2 regions of the Bacillus sp. J14TS2 genome follow, and region 1 is predicted to be linked to the other one. Evidence: a T-box and tRNA genes for the amino acid it is inferred to sense, from the RefSeq annotation. Region 1 holds a T-box; the other holds one or more tRNA genes.
The links. A T-box is a leader RNA that pairs with one kind of tRNA and senses whether it is charged. The one in region 1 lies ahead of KI375_RS15970 (tryptophan--tRNA ligase), so its partner is inferred to be a tRNA-Trp.

Region 1 (9,791 bases):
GGCAGCAGGCATGCATGTAAAGATACATCGTGAAAAAGAGTTTGGTAACCACTTAGAAATAAAAGCTAATGAAGACTGCGATCCGAAAATTATGGTTATTGCACATATGGACACTGTCTTTCCTAAGGGAGAAGCTGGAGAACGTCCTTTTAAAATAATTGGAGATAAAGCGTTTGGACCAGGTGTAAATGATGAAAAAGCAAGCCATGTCCAAGTTTTATATGCTTTAAAGGCTTTGAAGAATAGCGGATCTGATGCATATAAAAATATCCATGTGATTTTTAATAGTGATGAAGAAGTGGGTTCCCCGTCTTCGAAATCACTGATAAAACAGATTGCTGAGGACAAGCAATATTCATTAGTTGTAGAATGCGCCCGTCCTAACGGAGGGATTGTCACGGAGCGAAAAGGGGTAGGAAATTTCTCGCTTGATGTAAAAGGGAAAAGTGCCCATGCTGGTGTGGAGCCAAAAAGAGGCAAAAGTGCAATTGAGGAAATCTCTGACAAAATCCTAAAACTTCAAAAATTAAATAACTATGAGGAAGGATTAAGTGTCAATGTCGGCTTAGTCAATGGCGGAACCTCAAGTAATACCGTACCTCCAAATGCAAAAGCAGAGATTGATGTTCGGATTAAAGGAGAAGAACAAGCGGGAGAAGTAACGAAAGAAATTACAAAAATCGCTCAACAAGAGCATGTACCAGGAACATCGACAGAACTCAAAGGGAGTATTAGTAGACCTCCGATGGTAAAAACGGAAGAAACAGAGCAATTAGTAAAAGTGATTCAAGAAGCGGGAGACGAACTAGGAATGTCGGTTCATCCATTGCAATCAGGTGGAGGGTCTGATGCAGCTTTTACGGCAGTGGAGGGGATTCCAACAGTTGATGGAATGGGACCAATGGGTGAATTCTCTCATAGTGAAACCGATGAATATACCGATTTAAAGACTTTCCCACAACATACAGCATTGTTGGCCAAAACCATTGAAAAGTTGAGCAAATAATCAAGTTTCTGGAGCTCTCCCGCCTCCTCCCACTGTCATCTTCAAATATCAAACAAAAATTAATTGAAAAACAAGGAGGAAGCTGAAATGGACATACGAGAGATTTTTCAACAGCAAAAAACGGCAGATATCAAGATGGGGGAGCAAAGGGCCATTGGTGACTTCGGAATGGCAGTGAGTGCAACAAAGGAATCATCTGAAATAGGGGCTCAGGTATTGCGGGCTGGAGGGAATGCAGTGGATGCTATCGTTGCGATGCAGTTTGCCCTTTCCGTGTCAGAACCTTTTAATACCGGACTAGGTGCAAGTGGTTTCTTACTTGTGTATAACCAGCATTCAGGGACTACACAAGTGATTAATGGGCATTCTAAGGCTCCTGAGCATTTATCACCTGATATGTGCCTGGATGAAAAAGGAAAAATCATTCCTTTTTTTGAGCGCACAGTAAACGCCAATTTTATCGGGATACCGGGGATTTTGAAAGCCATGGAAAAAGCGAATGACATATACGGCACAATGTCTTTAGCACAGTTAATTGAGCCGTCCACCCAATTAGCAGAAGAAGGGATGGAAGTGAACTGGTTGTGGGAGAGGGCATTAGATATGTATGGCGATAGAGTTGGCCAGACTGCTAGGTCGCTTTTCTATCCTGACGGCACTCCTTTAAAGAAGGGAAAAATGGTGAAAAACAAAGAATTAGCGCATTCCTTGAGAATTATTCAAGAAAAGGGAATAGGCGCTTTTTATAATGGAGAAATTGGGGAAGCGATCATCCAACTTATTCATGATAAAAAGGGCTGTATGACGAAGGAAGACTTGCGAAATTACCGGGCTGAAATACAAAACCCGATCATAGGGGACTATAAAGGCTTGCAAGTGGCAACCCCTGGACCACCGAACGGTGCTGGTGTTTCGCTGCTTCAGCTACTGAAAATCCTTGAAATGGTAAAAATTGAACAATATGATAGAAATTCATGGGAGAAGCATTTTTTACTAGCCGAAGCGATGCGAATTGTATTTACGGACAAACTGACTTATATGGGAGATCCAGACTTTTTTAATATCCCAGTGAATGGATTATTGCATCCGAAATATATCGCCGAACGAGTAAAATTAATCAATTTTGACAGAATGAACCAAGGAGTCGATTTTGGCAACCCTTGGAAGTATGAAGAGAATGATTCGTATCAAGAATTACGGGGCGGCGAAACGACCCATTTTACCGCTGTAGATAGGTGGGGGAATATTGCCGCCTGTACATCCTCACTTGAACACTACTTTGGATCAGGCATTATGGTTCCAGGACATGGTTTTCTTTTAAACAACGATTTAACAGATTTTTATCCTACAGAGGAAAGTGTAAATGATTTGCAGGCGGATAAGTATCCTGTCAGTACAAAATGTCCGACGATTATTTTTCATGATGATAAACCCGTCATGACACTTGGGTCACCAGGAGGTCCAACCATCGTAGCTTCTGTAGCCCAAGTGATGATCAATGTCCTAGACTATAAAATGGATTTAAAAGAAGCCATTGAACAGCCACGTATTTATAACAGTACGACACCAAAAATTATATGTGATGAGCGTCTGGAAGAGAAAGTAAAAAACAAATTATGCAACATGGGGTTTGAGCTCCTAAGTACAGATATTGTTATTGGAAATGTACAAGCTATCCTACTAGATCGGGATAATAATCAAATGTATGGAGCAGCTGATTCATCCCGACCTGGAGCCGCAATTGGGGTTTGGGAAGAGCATAATGGGAAGGAAATGGCATAGGGGCAAGGCTATCTACAAAGGGGAGTGATTGTCTTTTTGTAAGTAGTTCAGATAAAGTGGAGAAAATTCAAATCAACAGCACAAAGATTATGTAAAACATAATAAATAGTAGCAAATTTAGCAATAAAAAACGCTTGGAAAAACAAGCGTTTTTTCAATGCCGTTTTTTATAAATTGAATTTTCCCTTAACTGTTTTTGCAATTTCTTCCGCACTCAGGTTGGTATTATTTATCTTAATATAATTGGTGAAGTTGATTTCGCCATCTAAGGAATTCAATCTATATGTCTCCAAAGATTTTAATAATTCATTTTCAGACCATTCAATATTCCTTTTCGATGGCTTATGTTCAAGTCTATTAGAACTTTTATTTCGTTCAAGTCTTTCATCCAGATCGGACTCAAGTTCTACATAGTACACAGTTCCACCTTTAGACTCAAAAATCTCAGTGACTTGATTGACATAATCCCAGTCTGCCTGTAAATTAAATGCCCATACATAAGTAAAAATCATTCCATATAAATCACTACTTGATACCTCTTCAAAAATCTCCCGCCGAAATAGACTTACTAATCTCTTTCCTTCTTTCGTACCGTAGTCAAAGAAATGATTAACTAAATCAATCGTCATATGATTATGAAATAGTTTCAAATCTGTAACTTTTGCTAATTCCTGTCCCACTGTCATTTTGCCAACTGCTTGAGGACCAAAAATAAGAACGAATTTCATAAGCTCACCCCTTAAAAATTATTTATTATCTCTTTTTTGAAATTTCTACAAATATAGTAACACGAATTTACAAATAAATGATATTGAGTTTTATGTGATCTCCCGTTCCAAGTAAATTCTATGAGATTTAGTAACCCAATTATAATGCGGATTGGTCATTTTTTTACTATCATATTTTGATTTTTCTACACAATAACTACATTTACTTAGTCTTTTTTGGAGTTCTTTCTAAAAGAAGATATATAAAACCTCGTCAAAACTCACTAACTGTGCTATCTTGTGCTTATGAATGTTTCCTTTAGGATGTGCTGTTTTGATAAAATTGAAGATTGATCCAAACACGGTGATAAAATCCCTTCCATGTTCACTACTAGCTGCGCTAACCCTAAGTATAATCACAATGTTTTTTGTACCATCCTATTTTTCGATTATTGGTGTTTGCTTCTACTCGATCATTTATTTTTCCGTGTACTTAATTTTTATTGTCCCCATTCAAATATGTCTAAATCGAAAACCAAGAAAGTTCCACCTGTTCTATCTGTTCATCTATATTTGCGCCTCTTTATTTGCCTCTGCGATTATGATGATGATAAATGGAGAGCAGCCTTTTACCATAATGAATTATTATGTGATCTCCCTTTTGGCTGCTATCGTTATATGGATATTCGATTCACTTATCTTACAAGAGAGCAGAATTGGAGTATAAAGAGCATATGCTTCTGATGAGTGTTTAAGAATTTATAGAATAAGTTTTTTGTACGGGTTTCTAGCCTTTAAAAGCTATTGACCATCTTGACCTTTACAGAGCAATCATTTAGAATAGGGCCAATAATGAAAAGGCGATGAAGAAGAGGAGTAAACTATAAGAACGCTTTAGAGAGCTGATGGTTGGTGAAAATCAGTGCGGTATTTTAGTTGAATGGACTTCTGAGCTGCTTAACTGAAATGACAGTAGGTTTAGCGGAATGTCTTACCGTTAAAAAAGACCGCGTATCGAAACAACTGGGTTTGTTTCCGTACAGAATAGTGCGTTTGCTTTTGTAAACGAATGAAGGTGGCACCACGGGTTACTCGTCCTTTTTTGGATGGGTAGCCCTTTTTGTATGAAATTCGAGGAGGACAGTATGGTGAAAAAATCGATTTTAACAGGAATTAAACCAACAGGACAGATTCATTTAGGCAATTATATGGGAGCAATCAAGCCGGCCTTGGAACTAGCGAGGACCCCAGATTATCAAGCAGCATATTTTATTGCCGATTATCACGCGTTAACCAAAATGCATCATGCAGAGGAATTTCGTGACCTATCAAATGGGGTGGCCGCAACATGGTTAGCATTAGGGCTTGATCCTGAACAAGTCATCTTTTATCGACAATCTGATGTACCAGAGATTTTTGAATTAAATTGGATCTTAAGTTGTTTTGCCTCCAAAGGGTTATTGAATCGGGCTCATGCTTATAAAGCGATCGGGGAGGACAATAAAAGGCTAGGGAGGGATCCTGACTTTGGTGTGAATATGGGGTTGTTTAATTATCCTATCCTTATGGCAGCCGATATTTTGCTGTTTCAAACGGAAGTAGTTCCAGTTGGAAAAGATCAAGTTCAGCATGTGGAAATTGCGAGAGATCTTGCTCATAATTTTAATCGGAATTACGGTGAAACATTTCTACTGCCAGAATATAAAATAAAAAAAGATACGGCTGTCCTACCTGGATTAGATGGGCGGAAAATGAGTAAAAGTTATCAAAATACGATCCCGCTTTTTGTAGAACCAAAAAAGCTGCAAAAACTTATCAATAAAATTAAAACAGATTCATTACCACCAGAAGCACCGAAAGACCCTGATACATCTATTTTGTTCCAATTATATACAGAATTTGCCTCCTCACAGGAAATCCAAGCGATGAAAAAGCAATATGGAAATGGCATTGGGTGGGGAGAAGTGAAGAAGGAACTGTTTCTCGTGATGAATCGGTTTATCGAAGAACCACGGGCAAAATATACTGAACTCATGTCCTCACCTGAAACAATTGATAAAATATTAAAAGAAGGGGCAGAAAAGGCGAGAGCTATAAGTATCCCTTTTTTGCATGAGGTTAAAGAGAAGATTGGGTTTAAAATGTAGTATTTGTGAATACCTAGCTAGTTGCTGGCTAAAGGCAAAAAGTGGTCTTAGAGCTTGTCTATCCTATTAAATGAGCTACGAAATGATCGATACTTGAGGCTATTGGCCCGATCCTGCAGTTTAAGAAAAAGCTCCTACTTTCAATCCGCAAAGCAGGGGCTTTTCACCTCATTCAGATAGTGACCATATTAAATTTGATTGCCAGGACCAATTCCAATCATATCTCCCAAGCAATAGATATGTTCAACATCTTTTTTATTGTCAATTTCCGCAAGAACAGCCCATAATGCGGGGCATTTCCGTGAATATCTGTTATGATTGCAATGCGCATAAACTCTACCTTCTAAAATTCCAAGTTTTATATTCGACTATCATATCAAGAATTAAAAACTGTGCTCCAACTCTTCACAATTAAACCCCAGTTGACAGAAAAGCATATTCATTATATAATTATCTCGAATTCGAGATAAAAGGAATGATAACGATGAGCAAAGATCATTATGATGAAGAGCTGTCTTTGAAGTTATTTGTTGTTATGACAAGGGCTTTAGATTCGATTAAAAAGCGCGTGGAAGAAGATATTAGATGCTTGGGGTTGAATCCAACTGAATTTGCAGTTTTGGAGCTCATTTATAATAAAGGAGAGCAACCGATCCAAAAGATTGGTGAAAAGGTTCTGATTGCAAGTAGTAGCATCACGTATGTGGTCGATAAATTGGAAAAGAAGAAATTATTAGAGAGAAAACCATGTCCAAACGATCGTCGAATTACGTTTGCCACTATAACTGCAAAGGGAAAGGAGTTAATGGATGACGTTTTTCCGAAACATTCATTGGCTATCCAAAAAATCGTCGCTGGTCTAGATATGGATGAGAAACAACAGATGATTGAACAACTGAAGAAGTTAGGACTTCACGCCCAAAAACTATAAATTTTTTTAAATAATTATCTCGAATTAGTATTATATTAAATTGAGATTATTTGATTTTAGATAGATGAAATATACATGAAGGAGTGAGTAATATGCAAAAAAGGACGAGTGGGATTCATCATATCAGCGCCATTGTTGGGCATCCGCAAGAAAATATAGATTTTTATGCCGGTACACTTGGGCTGCGTTTAGTAAAGAAGACCGTCAATTTTGATGATCCAAGCACCTATCATCTTTATTTTGGAGATGCAGAAGGGAAACCGGGTACGATAATTACCTTTTTCCCGTGGGCAGGAGCTAAGCAAGGAAAGATTGGTGCTGGACAGGTAGGCATGACAACGTACGTAATTCCTACAGGTACGTTGCCATTTTGGGAGAGACGATTAGAAACATTTCAAATTCTCTTTAAAAAGGTGGAACGTTTTGGAGAACAGTATATTCAATTTGCTGACCCCCATGGCTTACACTTAGAATTGGTTGAACGAGAAGAAGGTGAAATCAATACGTGGACATTTGGTGGCGTTAAGCCAGAAGTTGCGATTAAAGGATTCGGAGGAGCCACACTCTATTCTGCACAACCTCAGCAAACAGCTAAACTGTTAGAAGCAGTCATGGGGTTGGAACGTTTGGGAGCAGAAGGCGATTTGATCCGTTTCCGTTCATCTGCAGATATTGGAAATATCATTGATTTAAAACAGACCGCGACAGAAAGGGGGAGAATGGGTGCTGGAACAGTTCATCATATTGCCTTTCGAGCAATCGATGATCAAGACCAATTAAATTGGCAGGAATATGTTTCAGCCCATGGGTATGGTGTTACGCCTGTGAAGGACCGAAATTATTTTAATGCGATCTATTTTCGGGAACATGGGGAAATACTATTTGAAATTGCGACAGATCCTCCTGGATTTGCTCTCGATGAATCAAAAGAAAGAATGGGAGAACAATTAAAGTTACCTGAGCAATATGAACAATATCGGGATCAATTGAACCGGCGGTTAATTCCGATTGAAGTAAGGGAATTAGATTAGGAGGGATGCACTTGATGCTTTCCATTGACCCCAATACCAATACAGAACGAGAAAATTATAAATTTTTAACCGGGAGTATCATCCCAAGGCCGATCGCTTTCGTGACAAGCTTATCTGAATCGGGTGTACTAAATGGGGCACCCTTTAGTTATTTTAATATTGTCTCTTCCAATCCGCCGCTGATTTCTTTATCGATCCAACGTGCTGGGGGAAAAATGAAGGATACAGCGAGAAACATCATCGAGAAAAAAGAATTCGTTGTTCATATTGTCGATGAGCATAATGTCGACTTGATCAATCAAACAGCGGCAACTTTATCACCAGATGAGAGTGAGATTGAAATAGCAGGGCTCACAGCTGTTGATAGTGCAAAAGTTTCTGTGCCTGGTGTTCAAGAAGCGAAAATTCGTATGGAATGTATACTGGAGCAAGTATTGCAGTTGGGTGGTCAAGATGAACCAGGTTGTGACTTGATTATTGGAAAAGTCATTCACTTTCATATTGAGAATGAAATATACAAAGCTGGCAGAATTGATCCTACAGGATTAGCAGCAGTGAGCCGTTTGGCTGGCGCCAGTTATGCTAAACTTGGTCCAACTTTTGAAATTGAACGACCAAAATGATGGTAAGAATTTAAGGAGGAAAAGAGCATGAATGAATTAAAAGGAATCCACCATGTAACAGCCATTACAAGCAGTGCAGAAAAAATATATGAGTTTTTCACAACGGTTTTAGGTGTACGTTTAGTGAAAAAAACAGTGAATCAAGACGATATTCAAACTTATCATTTGTTTTTCGCTGACGATAAAGGAAGCCCTGGGACGGATATGACATTCTTTGATTTTCCGGGGATTCCCAAAGGTGTTCACGGAACGAATGAGATCGCCAAAACTTCTTTTCGTGTACCAAGTGACAAGGCATTGGAATATTGGGTGAAACGCTTTGACCGACTCGATGTGAAACATAAAGGAATCACAGAACAATTTGGAAAAAAGACGCTTTCTTTTATTGACTTTGATGAGCAAGCCTATCAGCTTATTTCGGATGAAAATAATCAAGGGGTTCTTGCTGGAGTTCCTTGGCAAAAGGGTCCGATTCCTTTGGAATATGCGATTACTGGTCTAGGACCAATTTTTGTTCGCGTTGAAAATATCGATTATTTTAAAGAAATGCTGGAGGAAGTTCTTTTATTTAAAGAAGTAGCCGTGGAGGGTGCTTATCACTTATTTGAAGTTGGAGAAGGTGGCAATGGAGCACAAGTTATCGTAGAGTATAATGCTATTTTACCTCAAGCACGGCAAGGATATGGAACAGTGCATCATACCGCATTCCGCGTGGAAGATCGCTTTGCGCTGGATGAATGGCAGAAACGATTGCAAACTTTCCGCTTTCCGAATTCAGGATATGTGGAACGCTATTATTTTGGATCCCTGTATACAAGGGTTACACCGCATATTTTATTCGAATTAGCCACAGACGGACCTGGTTTTATGGGCGATGAACCATACGAAACTCTTGGTGAAAAACTATCTCTACCACCATTCTTTGAGGAAAATCGAGAAGAAATTGAAGGTCTTATTCGTCCGATTGATACGATAAGAAGTACGAAAGAATTCGAGAAGGAATATGAGGATTAAACAATCTAGAAAGGGGAGATAAGGATGAAACATCTTTTTCAAAAGGGAAATGATCTAGATAATACCACTTTGCTTTTATTGCATGGAACGGGTGGAACGGAACAAGATTTGCTTCCACTTGCTAAAATAATAGATCCTGCTGCAAATATTTTAAGTGTAAGAGGGAATGTTTTAGAAAATGGTATGCCTCGTTTCTTTAGACGATTAGCAGAGGGTGTATTTGATGAAGAAGATCTAGTCTTTCGGACAAACGAGTTGTATGAGTTTCTAGATGAAGCCGCTGAAAAATATGACTTTGATCGCGAGCAACTGATTGCGATTGGTTACTCCAATGGAGCCAATATAGCGGCAAGTTTGCTATTCCATTATCAAGATGCATTAAAAGGGGCGGTTTTACATCACCCAATGGTACCGAGAAGAGGAATCGAACTTCCTGATTTAAGTGGAACTCCTGTATTTATCGGGACTGGGAAAAATGATCCACTTTGTTCAGCAGAAGAAACAGTAGAGCTGCAAACTCTATTTGAACAAGCAAACGCCAATGTTCATC
Region 2 (9,791 bases), on a different contig from region 1:
TTAATAATGGTGTTTCTCGTTTATCTTCTTCTTTATCTGGTTTTGAGAGAATAACAAAAGTTTCTCTTGCTTTTTACATAAAAATGGTTATAATAGATTATGTCGATTGTAAAGGAATCTTCTTCTAGAAGATGCAGCGTAGTCTATGCAAATGAAGTCTGGTGGCAATAGCGAAGAGGTCACACCCGTTCCCATCCCGAACACGGCAGTTAAGCTCTTCAGCGCCGATGGTAATAGGGGGTTTCCCCCTGTGAGAGCAGGACGTTGCCAGGCATACTATTCCGCAGTAGCTCAGTGGTAGAGCTATCGGCTGTTAACCGATCGGTCGTAGGTTCGAATCCTACCTGCGGAGCCATTGTTGGAGAGCTGTCCGAGTGGCCGAAGGAGCACGATTGGAAATCGTGTAGGCGGCTAACGCTGTCTCAAGGGTTCAAATCCCTTGCTCTCCGCCATTCTAAAATATATTGGCCCCTTGGTCAAGCGGTTAAGACACCGCCCTTTCACGGCGGTAACACGGGTTCGAATCCCGTAGGGGTCACTTTTTCGTCGCGGGGTGGAGCAGTCTGGTAGCTCGTCGGGCTCATAACCCGAAGGTCGCAGGTTCAAATCCTGCCCCCGCAATATTGGTCCGGTAGTTCAGTTGGTTAGAATGCCTGCCTGTCACGCAGGAGGTCGCGGGTTCGAGTCCCGTCCGGACCGCCATTGTTACATAAACTTATTATTTTTAAATGAAAGGTTTAGGATAAGTGAGAAGTAAAGGAAGCGGACGAGAGAGCATCAGAGCGTACTTAGGTATGTGAGGATGCGAAAGAGTACGCTGACGAAGAAATTCGAAGCTTAGCGTAAACTATAATTTAAGGCTCAGTAGCTCAGTCGGTAGAGCAAAGGACTGAAAATCCTTGTGTCGGCGGTTCGATTCCGTCCTGAGCCACCATTTAATAGAATTCATGGTGGGGTAGCGAAGTGGCTAAACGCGGCGGACTGTAAATCCGCTCCCTCCGGGTTCGGCGGTTCGAATCCGTCCCCCACCACCATTTTTAGGGGTATAGTTTAATGGTAAAACGAAGGTCTCCAAAACCTTTGATGTGGGTTCGATTCCTACTACCCCTGCCAATTTTAATTTATGGCGGCTATGGCGAAGTGGTTAACGCATCGGATTGTGGCTCCGACACGCGTGGGTTCGATTCCCACTAGTCGCCCCATCTTCATTGGGCTATAGCCAAGCGGTAAGGCAACGGACTTTGACTCCGTCACTCGTTGGTTCGAATCCAGCTAGCCCAGTTTTTTGCGGAAGTAGTTCAGTGGTAGAACATCACCTTGCCAAGGTGGGGGTCGCGGGTTCGAATCCCGTCTTCCGCTCCATAAGGTTCTGGCGGCATAGCCAAGTGGTAAGGCACGGGTCTGCAACACCCTTATCACCGGTTCAAATCCGGTTGCCGCCTCCATGAACTATGCCGGTGTGGCGGAATTGGCAGACGCGCACGACTCAAAATCGTGTTCCTCACGGAGTGCCGGTTCGACCCCGGCCACCGGTATTATAGGGTTACGATAGGTCGAGACAAAAGTAACCAGACTTGCTCGTAAACGTTGGTGTAACAGCGTTTATGAGCTTTTTTGTATTCTAGAGAAGATTCTGAGAATACGATAGAAAACGATAGGTTTTGAATTTTTCGGTACAAGTTTGCTACAAATCCATTTTCCTCCTAAATTTAAAGTTTTTTGGTACAATGCAATATCAGATTACAACATCATAAAAAGTTAAGGGATGTAGAAAGCATGCTGGATGTTTTTAATCCTTTAAATTGTGATGGAGACAATGTTAAAGAAGTTTATAATTATCCAATGAAGCCAATAATAGAGCCCTTGATTTTGTCATTCTGGGTTTCCTTGTCCCAACTTTCATCTCGGAAGGTTTTGGACTTCCAGCAAGTTCATATATGTGTACCATTATAGGTAAGTCTGCAAATGTATCTTCGATCAGGGCTTTAATTTTAGACCACTCGAGTCCTCCATTTCCGTAGCCGAGAGGCAGAATTGCAATGGACTGAATCCTTTCGTCTATAACTTTTATAAGGTCTTATTAGCCTTCAACGATACCAACTGCTCAGCATATACCGAGGAAAAACTTTTCGCAGCTGTAGGGAATGACCTTAGAATAAGTATACGCTATGAATAACAGCGAGAGAATCAGTCAAAAGAAGTCGGTTTAACCTATCACTTTGATACGATGAAATACAGTAATACATTTGATACACATCGAATTACTAAGTTAGTTGCAGAGAATGAAAAAAAGAAAAGCTGGCAGAATGTTTCTTTCAAGCTAATTTTACAGATTCTGAACTATTGAGTGCTAAAAATACACTGGTCTGATTAGAGGAAGATATAGGTTTGGGTAGAGAAACGGTTGAAACCGTATTAGGCAGCTGTAAATTTCACAATAAAGTCAATTAAAGATATAGCTTTGGCAAAGCAGCTTTAGAAGGCGTTCTTTTCTTTATTTAATTGAAAATATGCCGTGTCTGGAACGTAGCCGGAAGAAACATTCACTCAATTACTAAAAAGTGTGGAAAGAAGAGCAGGAAATGCTGTTTTGCAATCATTGAATCCAAATGAGAATAAAACATCCAATTGTACAGATGATGGATATGAGAATAAATGAAACGGAAACCTTCATCAGATGCTCCTGTAAATTAAAGGGAAATATCCTTTTAATAGTTGTAATATCAATAATTTTGACGGAAAATTGAACAGAATAATCAAAAAAGCTGCTGTTAATGGCAGTTTTCTTGATCAACACTATATTTCAATTAATCTGGCATTGACGCCGGCTGAAATTTTGGTATACTAGGTATTGTTAACTAATTGATAATGAATATCATTATTTTTTAGGGGAATTAGAACTTGATAATAATTATTATCTGTATATAGTTTGAGTGGATTTTTAAGATAAGGAAGTTTAATAAATTTTGATTGGCAAAGAATTTACACGCAATGAAGATTTGATACTTGGTACATTATTCATTCTTTTTTCACTTACTTCTATTTTTCATTTAATACTTAAAGAAAGTAGGCCTACGAGATGATTGATATTAAAGGATTGACAAAGAAGTATGGTAATAAAGCCATCGTAAATGATATATCGGTTCAAATTCAGCCTAATAAAATTACATCGTTTATTGGGCCAAACGGTGCAGGGAAATCAACGCTACTTTCCATGGTAAGTCGTTTGCTTGATGCAGACACGGGAGATGTATTACTAGACAAAAATAATGTAAAGAACATGAAATCTAATGAATTCGCTAAGCGTATTGCCATTTTAAGACAATCGAATTTTTTAACTGTGAAATTAACGATTCGACAATTGGTATCATTTGGTCGTTATCCTTATTCTAAAGGTCGTTTAAATGCTGAGGATAATCGAATCGTCGATCAAGCAATTGAATATTTGAACTTAACAGATATCCAACATAAATACTTAGATGAGCTGTCTGGCGGTCAAAAGCAACGTGCATTTATTTCTATGATTATTGCCCAAGACACAGAATATATTTTACTGGATGAGCCATTGAATAATTTGGATATGAAGCATTCTGTACAAATCATGAAAATATTACGCAAGCTTGTCAATGAGCTGGATAAAACAGTCGTGATTGTATTGCATGATATTAACTTTGCTTCGGTTTATTCGGATCAGATTGTAGCCTTAAGAGATGGACGTCTAATAAAAGATGGTCCAACACACGAAATTATTAATTCTGAAGCATTAAACGAAATCTATGATATGCATATTCCGGTTCATATGCAAAACGGTTGTCGTTTTTGTGTATACTTTGACTCACATATCAATAAAAGCAGCTAATCGTTCCAAACCTAATGCCTTCTCATGAAGAAAGAAAGTATACCTTTTCACGAAATAATTTTCGGACTTGAGATATAACTGTCCTGCTCCATGCATCAAAGACTAGAAGACTTCGCGAAGTGCCCTACGATAAGTCATTATAGGGGAGCGTGACTCCCTTATCTCAGTTACGTCACTCCAGTCTCCACGTCTTTAAACTGGGGCTTTGCTCCTTTTCGTTCATGAACACCTTCTGTGGAAAATATCTTCTCACTGGTAACTTAACTTGAAGGGGATGACTAACTGATGACGATTAATCTGTCACCATGCGTACTTCTTTCATAGGGGGTACGCATGTCTATTCATGCATCGAACATAATTTTTAACCAAATGTTGTATTTGTTCAGAAGAATAAGTGGTTTCTTTCATTGCTAAAGTAACTATTCACACATGAATCATTTTATTATCTCCTCTACAGTTGAGAATGGAACGGGAATAATAGAATTTTAGAACTGGGAATTACCGTCTAAAACATATGCCTGAAAAATGAAAGCTTTTAAAATACAGTTGACAACACCTTTTAATTTGATATACTATAAACAGATTAATTGATATTGATTATCATTATCAATTAGTTCTATTGTAGCAATGCACTATAGTGAAATAGGAATCATTATTTATTTAAGTCGCACGCTAAAATATAACGCAGATATTAATTTGATCAATTCAATAGTCTAAACATTAATAATACATAAAGGAAGAGGTAGGAGAATGAGAAAAACAAAATTTTTTAAGTCAACTTTTATTATAGCAATATTCGTAATCTTTGCATTGGCAATGGCAGCTTGTTCAAATTCAGATGATAAAAATGAAGGCGCCGATGATCAAGTCAACGAATCTGCTGAAACAGATGGAGGATCAGAGGATTCTGCTGAAAATGCAACTGTTGAAATTACTGATGCCCATGGAACGGTTGAAGTTCCTGTAAATCCAAGTAATGTGGTTTCTTTAGATAGTAGAACTTTTCAAACGTTATCTGACTGGGGCATTGAATTAGCTGCTGCTCCAAGGGATTTAATACCTGAAGATATACCATATGCAACTGATGAATCAATTGAAAACATAGGAAATCACCGTGAACCAAATCTTGAAGTTATTGCAGCGGTGGACCCTGACCTTGTTATTGTCGGTCAAAGATTTGGTAATTATTACGAAGATATAAAAGAATTAGTGCCAAACGCAGCTGTTATTGATCTTAACTTTGATGTTTCCGAGGAAGCTGAAACACCTGGAGAAAACTTAGAAAACGGATTTAAGGATGTTACAAACTCTCTTGGACAAATTTTTGATAAAAAAGAAGAGGCTGAACAATTGACAGCTGATTTTGATCAAGCGATTGAAGATGCTAAATCTGCTTATAATGGATCAGATAAGGTTATGAGTGTTATAGTATCAGGTGGAGATATTAACTTCGCTGCTCCTCATTCCGGCCGCGTGTGGGGTCCGCTGTATGATATCTTTGATTGGACTCCGGCGTTAGAAATTGACAAGGCTTCTGCAGACCACCAAGGTGATGATATTTCTGTTGAAGCTATTGCAGAAACTGATCCTGATTGGATTTTCGTAATGGACCGTGATGCTGCTATATCATCTGAAGAGGAGGCAACCCCTGCTCAGGATGTAATTGATAATGCACCTGCTCTTCAAAACACAACTGCCGTTACTGAAGGAAAAATAGTTTATGCACCGGCAGATACCTATACAAATGAATCCATACAAACATTTACTAAATTATTTGAAGATCTTGCAAATACTCTAGGTGAATAGTATAGAGGAGTATAACTATAGTGCTAAAAAATACAATACAAAAAATGTTCGGGGCTGGGAGTTCTCAGCCCCTGCATTCTAATCATCAAAAAATATGGACAAAACCTTTTATAATAGCAGTTTTCATTGTTATTATTCTAGGTATTATTTCTATGCTTGTAGGAGTTTACGATATACGTGGACGAGAAGATGGAATGGATATGTTTTTTATCACTCGTATTCCGAGGACAGCTGCACTAATGCTTACTGGAGCCGCAATGGCGATGTCCGGGCTCGTCATGCAGCTTATTACACAGAATCGTTTAGTTGAACCTACCACAACAGGAACGATTGAATGGGCTGGCTTGGGATTGATTATTGTTTATTTATTATCTCCTGCGCCAACTTTATTCCAAAGAATGACTGGAGCAATCATTTTTTCCTTTATTGGAACGATGGTTTTCTTTTTGTTTTTAAGAAGAGTGAAGCTTCGATCGTCTTTAATTGTCCCGATTATCGGGATAATGCTTGGAGCGGTTATTTCTGCAGTTTCTACATTTGTCGGCCTCGTTTTTCAAATGTCGCAAAGTGTTGAAACCTGGTTTGTCGGCTCTTTTGCATCGATTCAGGTTGGAAGATATGAATATTTATGGCTGATTGTTATCATTACTATTCTTATTTTTATCTATGCGGACAGATTGACTTTAGCTGGATTAGGTGAAGATATTACAACAAGCCTTGGAGTGAGTTATAATAAGATCGTTCTTATTGGTACTGCTCTTATTGCTGTTGCAGTTGGAATTGTTGCAGCTGTTATCGGGAACTTACCGTTTTTAGGTTTAATTGTCCCAAATATTGTTTCTATGTTTAGAGGCGATGATCTCAGGAGTAATCTGCCTTGGGTATGTGTGTCCGGAATGGCTGCTTTAACCATTTCTGATATTATATCCCGAATAATTATCATGCCATTTGAAGTACCTGTTTCTTTGATACTTGGAACAGTGGGGGCAGTCGTATTTATCGTTATTTTGTTAAGAAGAAGGAGGCTGGGATAACAAATTGGAATATACTAATGAAAAAAATGTCAAAATGGATTCCAGCCTTCTTAATAAAGATAAAGCATCTAAAGCTTTTCGTTCCAAGAAAGAGGAAAGGCGTTATTGGATATTATTGATAACGCTGATTTGTTTGGGTATTCTTTCTTCGTATGGACTTTTAGTTTATAACAATCCAGTTCCAGTAGACTCCCCATCCTTTATCCCAGTTGTTAAAAGAAGAATGGTAGCTATTGTTTCCATGATTATTGCTGCAATTTGTCAGAGTTTGGCGACCGTTGCTTTCCAATCAGTAACGAATAATCGGGTGATAACTCCTTCGCTTTTAGGGTTTGAAGCGCTTTATTCTACGATTCATACGAGTACCATGTTTTTCTTTGGTGCCACCGCATTTATCGGTTATATGGGTACTGGATCATTTTTATTTCAAGTGGCTATTATGGTCGCGATGTGTTTAATACTTTATGGATGGTTACTTTCTGGAAAGTATGGAAATTTACAGCTGATGCTTTTGGTTGGAATCATAATTGGAACGGGGCTAAGATCTTTGTCAACTTTTATGAGAAAACTGCTTGCACCTTCTGAGTTTGATATTCTGCAGGCGAAGCTGTTTGGTTCTGTCAATAATGCGGATGTAGAATATTTTCCTATTGCAATTCCAATCGTAATCGTTGTGGCATTCCTTCTCTTTGCTTATTCTAAGAAATTAAATGTATTGTCACTCGGAAAAGAGATTTCCAGTTCTTTAGGAGTGAATCATAAGTTTAGTATCATTTATGTTCTTGTATTAGTTTCTATTTTGATGTCCATCTCAACTGCTTTAGTTGGACCGCTTACTTTCTTTGGCTTTTTGGTTGCAACGTTGAGTTATCAGCTGGCACAAACTTATGATCACAGATATATTTTTCCTATGGCTCTTGCTATCGGATTCTTGATACTAACTGGTGCATATTTTATTATGAATCATGTATTTAACGCTCAGGGCGTCGTTTCAATTATTATTGAAATCGTTGGTGGAGTAACATTTTTAATTATTATCTTAAAGAGGAAAACTCTTTGATAATTCAAGTTTATCAATACGTTTATGTCCTTAAATCTGTTAAAAGTCGTGTGTGGTTACTTTCAACAGATTCAAGGATATTTTTTTGCTGTTTGTCTTAGAGAAAGAGAGCATGAGACTTTTCCCAACATACTAACCTGCATGATCTGGTTGATATTTTTGTAGAATGCGTCGTCCTATTAAAACACCAATAGATGCTAGAAGAGTAACAGTGATTACTGCAATTATTCCCCACATACCCATTGAATATCCAATCATCGCTTCTATTGATGAAGCGGTTTGACCTCGATTTATGATCACATAGAAGCTAAATTATTTGGTTCTATTTTGATACAAACGCTTATGAGAAGGTAAGATTAATCCAAGTGAGATATCAATTCCTAAATACTTATTTTATTCATTAGCACTGCTCCTATTTTAAATTCCTACTTTAATGGTTTCATATTCAATCCTTGTTGGGAGTATCTTTGTTTCTTCTCTTTTCAGGGCTAATTCGTCGTATCAAGGCTTTTTTTAAAGTAGTAAATTAACTTAATAGACCTTGAAAAGGTTAGATGTGTTCAGTGTTTATGCGAGTAGTCGAGATTTTGTCTTTTTTTTCATAAAAAACATCTTTTGCTACATGGAGGAATTCCTTTACAGCAGGAGTTGCATTCTCAATAGATTGGCAAGCAAGTGTCACTTCACGTGTATTTTTAATATTCAGCTTGCTAATCTTTATATTTTGCTGCGTCTTTAGAAATAATTCTGGACCAATCGTAACACCAAGACCTTCCTGTACCATGTTAGCGATCGTTGTACAATCATGCACTTTAAAACGGATAGAAGGTTCGATTTGTGCTTCTTCAAACAGTTCTTCTACATGCGATTGATACATCCCTGTTGGCATAATAAAAGACTGGTTTATTAAATCATTCATATCCACTGTTTCTTTAGAGTGAAATGGATGTTCTGGATGATAAGCTACCACCATATTGTCCTTTATCAAATGAACCAAATCAAAACCTGGATTGGATTTTCCTTTTACAACAAACCCAATATCGATAATTCCCGTACTAAGCCAATCAATAATTTCCTCATAGGTTCCTTCATAAAACGTAAACTCTATTTTAGGATGTTTTTTCTGAAACTTGGCGAGCAGTTTCGGTAACAAACAGGAAGAAGCACTTGCAAATGTACCGACACGAATCATTCCAGTTTCTAAATTGGTTGCTAATGCAATTTCTTGATGGATGCTTTCCATTCTATTCAATATTTCTCTAATATGAGGAAGAACTTTTTGTCCTACTTCGGTAAGAGAAATTCCTTTTTTACGGTCCCGGATTAACAAAGAAGCGCCCAATTCAGATTCCAGACTAGCTACAGCGTGGCTTACTGCAGATTGCGTCATATTCAGTTTTTCTGCAGTGGCTGTAAAACTCCCCAGCTCCACTACTTTTGCAATGATTTCAAAGCGAACAATGCTCATGAGTTTTTACTCATCTCCCTTATTAAAAAAACGAGTTTTACTTATATTAACATAGGACTTACACTAAAGTGAAACTTCACTCAGTGGAATTCTCTTTCATTTTCCACTGAGTGTTAGTTGAACCAATCGGGTAGTTACTGGCTGTTTGATCTCCCACTTAGAAATTTCGACCTTTCTCTATTCTTGACGTGGGAGTCTTGTAGCCAGTTACACTGCGATAAAAACATTGTTCAAAGAAGGGAGAGATATACACGATGAAAAAAAAGAAAAATCAATTTACAATTATACTTTTAGCTATCGGGGCTTTTGTGACAGGAACAGGGGAATTTGTTGTTTCCGGAATACTAGAACTGATTTCTGCTGATTTAGACGTTTCTATTTCAACAGCCGGTCAGTTGATTACGGTTTATTCTCTATCTTATGCCATTGGAGCCTTGGTATTGGTCATGTTAACTTCTAAATTTGACCGTAAAAAAGTCCTTTTATATGCCATCTTTACGGTTATTCTAGGGAATCTGCTGGCATTTTTCAGCTATAACTTTACCGTTCTTATGGTAGCCAGAG

Region 2: it encodes a tRNA-Trp, which carries the amino acid that the T-box ahead of KI375_RS15970 (tryptophan--tRNA ligase) is inferred to sense. The anticodon was not compared.

What each region holds. Positions count from the first base shown of each region.
Region 1 covers NZ_BORE01000010.1:66,952-76,742, reverse strand. Annotated here, with positions in the region: gene KI375_RS15990 (M20 family metallopeptidase) at 1-1,006, shown strand, start outside; gene ggt (gamma-glutamyltransferase) at 1,094-2,788, shown strand; gene KI375_RS15980 (AAA family ATPase) at 2,956-3,516, opposite strand; gene KI375_RS15975 (UPF0715 family protein) at 3,830-4,222, shown strand; T-box leader at 4,350-4,598, shown strand; gene KI375_RS15970 (tryptophan--tRNA ligase) at 4,641-5,642, shown strand; gene KI375_RS15965 (MarR family winged helix-turn-helix transcriptional regulator) at 6,118-6,573, shown strand; gene KI375_RS15960 (ring-cleaving dioxygenase) at 6,666-7,604, shown strand; gene KI375_RS15955 (flavin reductase family protein) at 7,619-8,227, shown strand; gene KI375_RS15950 (ring-cleaving dioxygenase) at 8,255-9,241, shown strand; gene KI375_RS15945 (alpha/beta hydrolase) at 9,266-9,791, shown strand, end outside.
Region 2 covers NZ_BORE01000016.1:73-9,863, forward strand. Annotated here, with positions in the region: partial or broken gene KI375_RS20855 (hypothetical protein) at 1-128, shown strand, start outside; rRNA gene rrf (5S ribosomal RNA) at 158-273, shown strand; tRNA gene KI375_RS20865 (tRNA-Asn) at 281-355, shown strand; tRNA gene KI375_RS20870 (tRNA-Ser) at 361-452, shown strand; tRNA gene KI375_RS20875 (tRNA-Glu) at 467-538, shown strand; tRNA gene KI375_RS20880 (tRNA-Met) at 548-621, shown strand; tRNA gene KI375_RS20885 (tRNA-Asp) at 626-702, shown strand; tRNA gene KI375_RS20890 (tRNA-Phe) at 859-934, shown strand; tRNA gene KI375_RS20895 (tRNA-Tyr) at 950-1,034, shown strand; tRNA gene KI375_RS20900 (tRNA-Trp) at 1,040-1,113, shown strand; tRNA gene KI375_RS20905 (tRNA-His) at 1,127-1,202, shown strand; tRNA gene KI375_RS20910 (tRNA-Gln) at 1,210-1,281, shown strand; tRNA gene KI375_RS20915 (tRNA-Gly) at 1,288-1,362, shown strand; tRNA gene KI375_RS20920 (tRNA-Cys) at 1,372-1,445, shown strand; tRNA gene KI375_RS20925 (tRNA-Leu) at 1,454-1,535, shown strand; gene KI375_RS20930 (iron ABC transporter ATP-binding protein) at 3,080-3,859, shown strand; gene KI375_RS20935 (siderophore ABC transporter substrate-binding protein) at 4,610-5,665, shown strand; gene KI375_RS20940 (iron chelate uptake ABC transporter family permease subunit) at 5,710-6,699, shown strand; gene KI375_RS20945 (iron chelate uptake ABC transporter family permease subunit) at 6,734-7,759, shown strand; gene KI375_RS20950 (LysR family transcriptional regulator) at 8,310-9,227, opposite strand; gene KI375_RS20955 (MFS transporter) at 9,482-9,791, shown strand, end outside.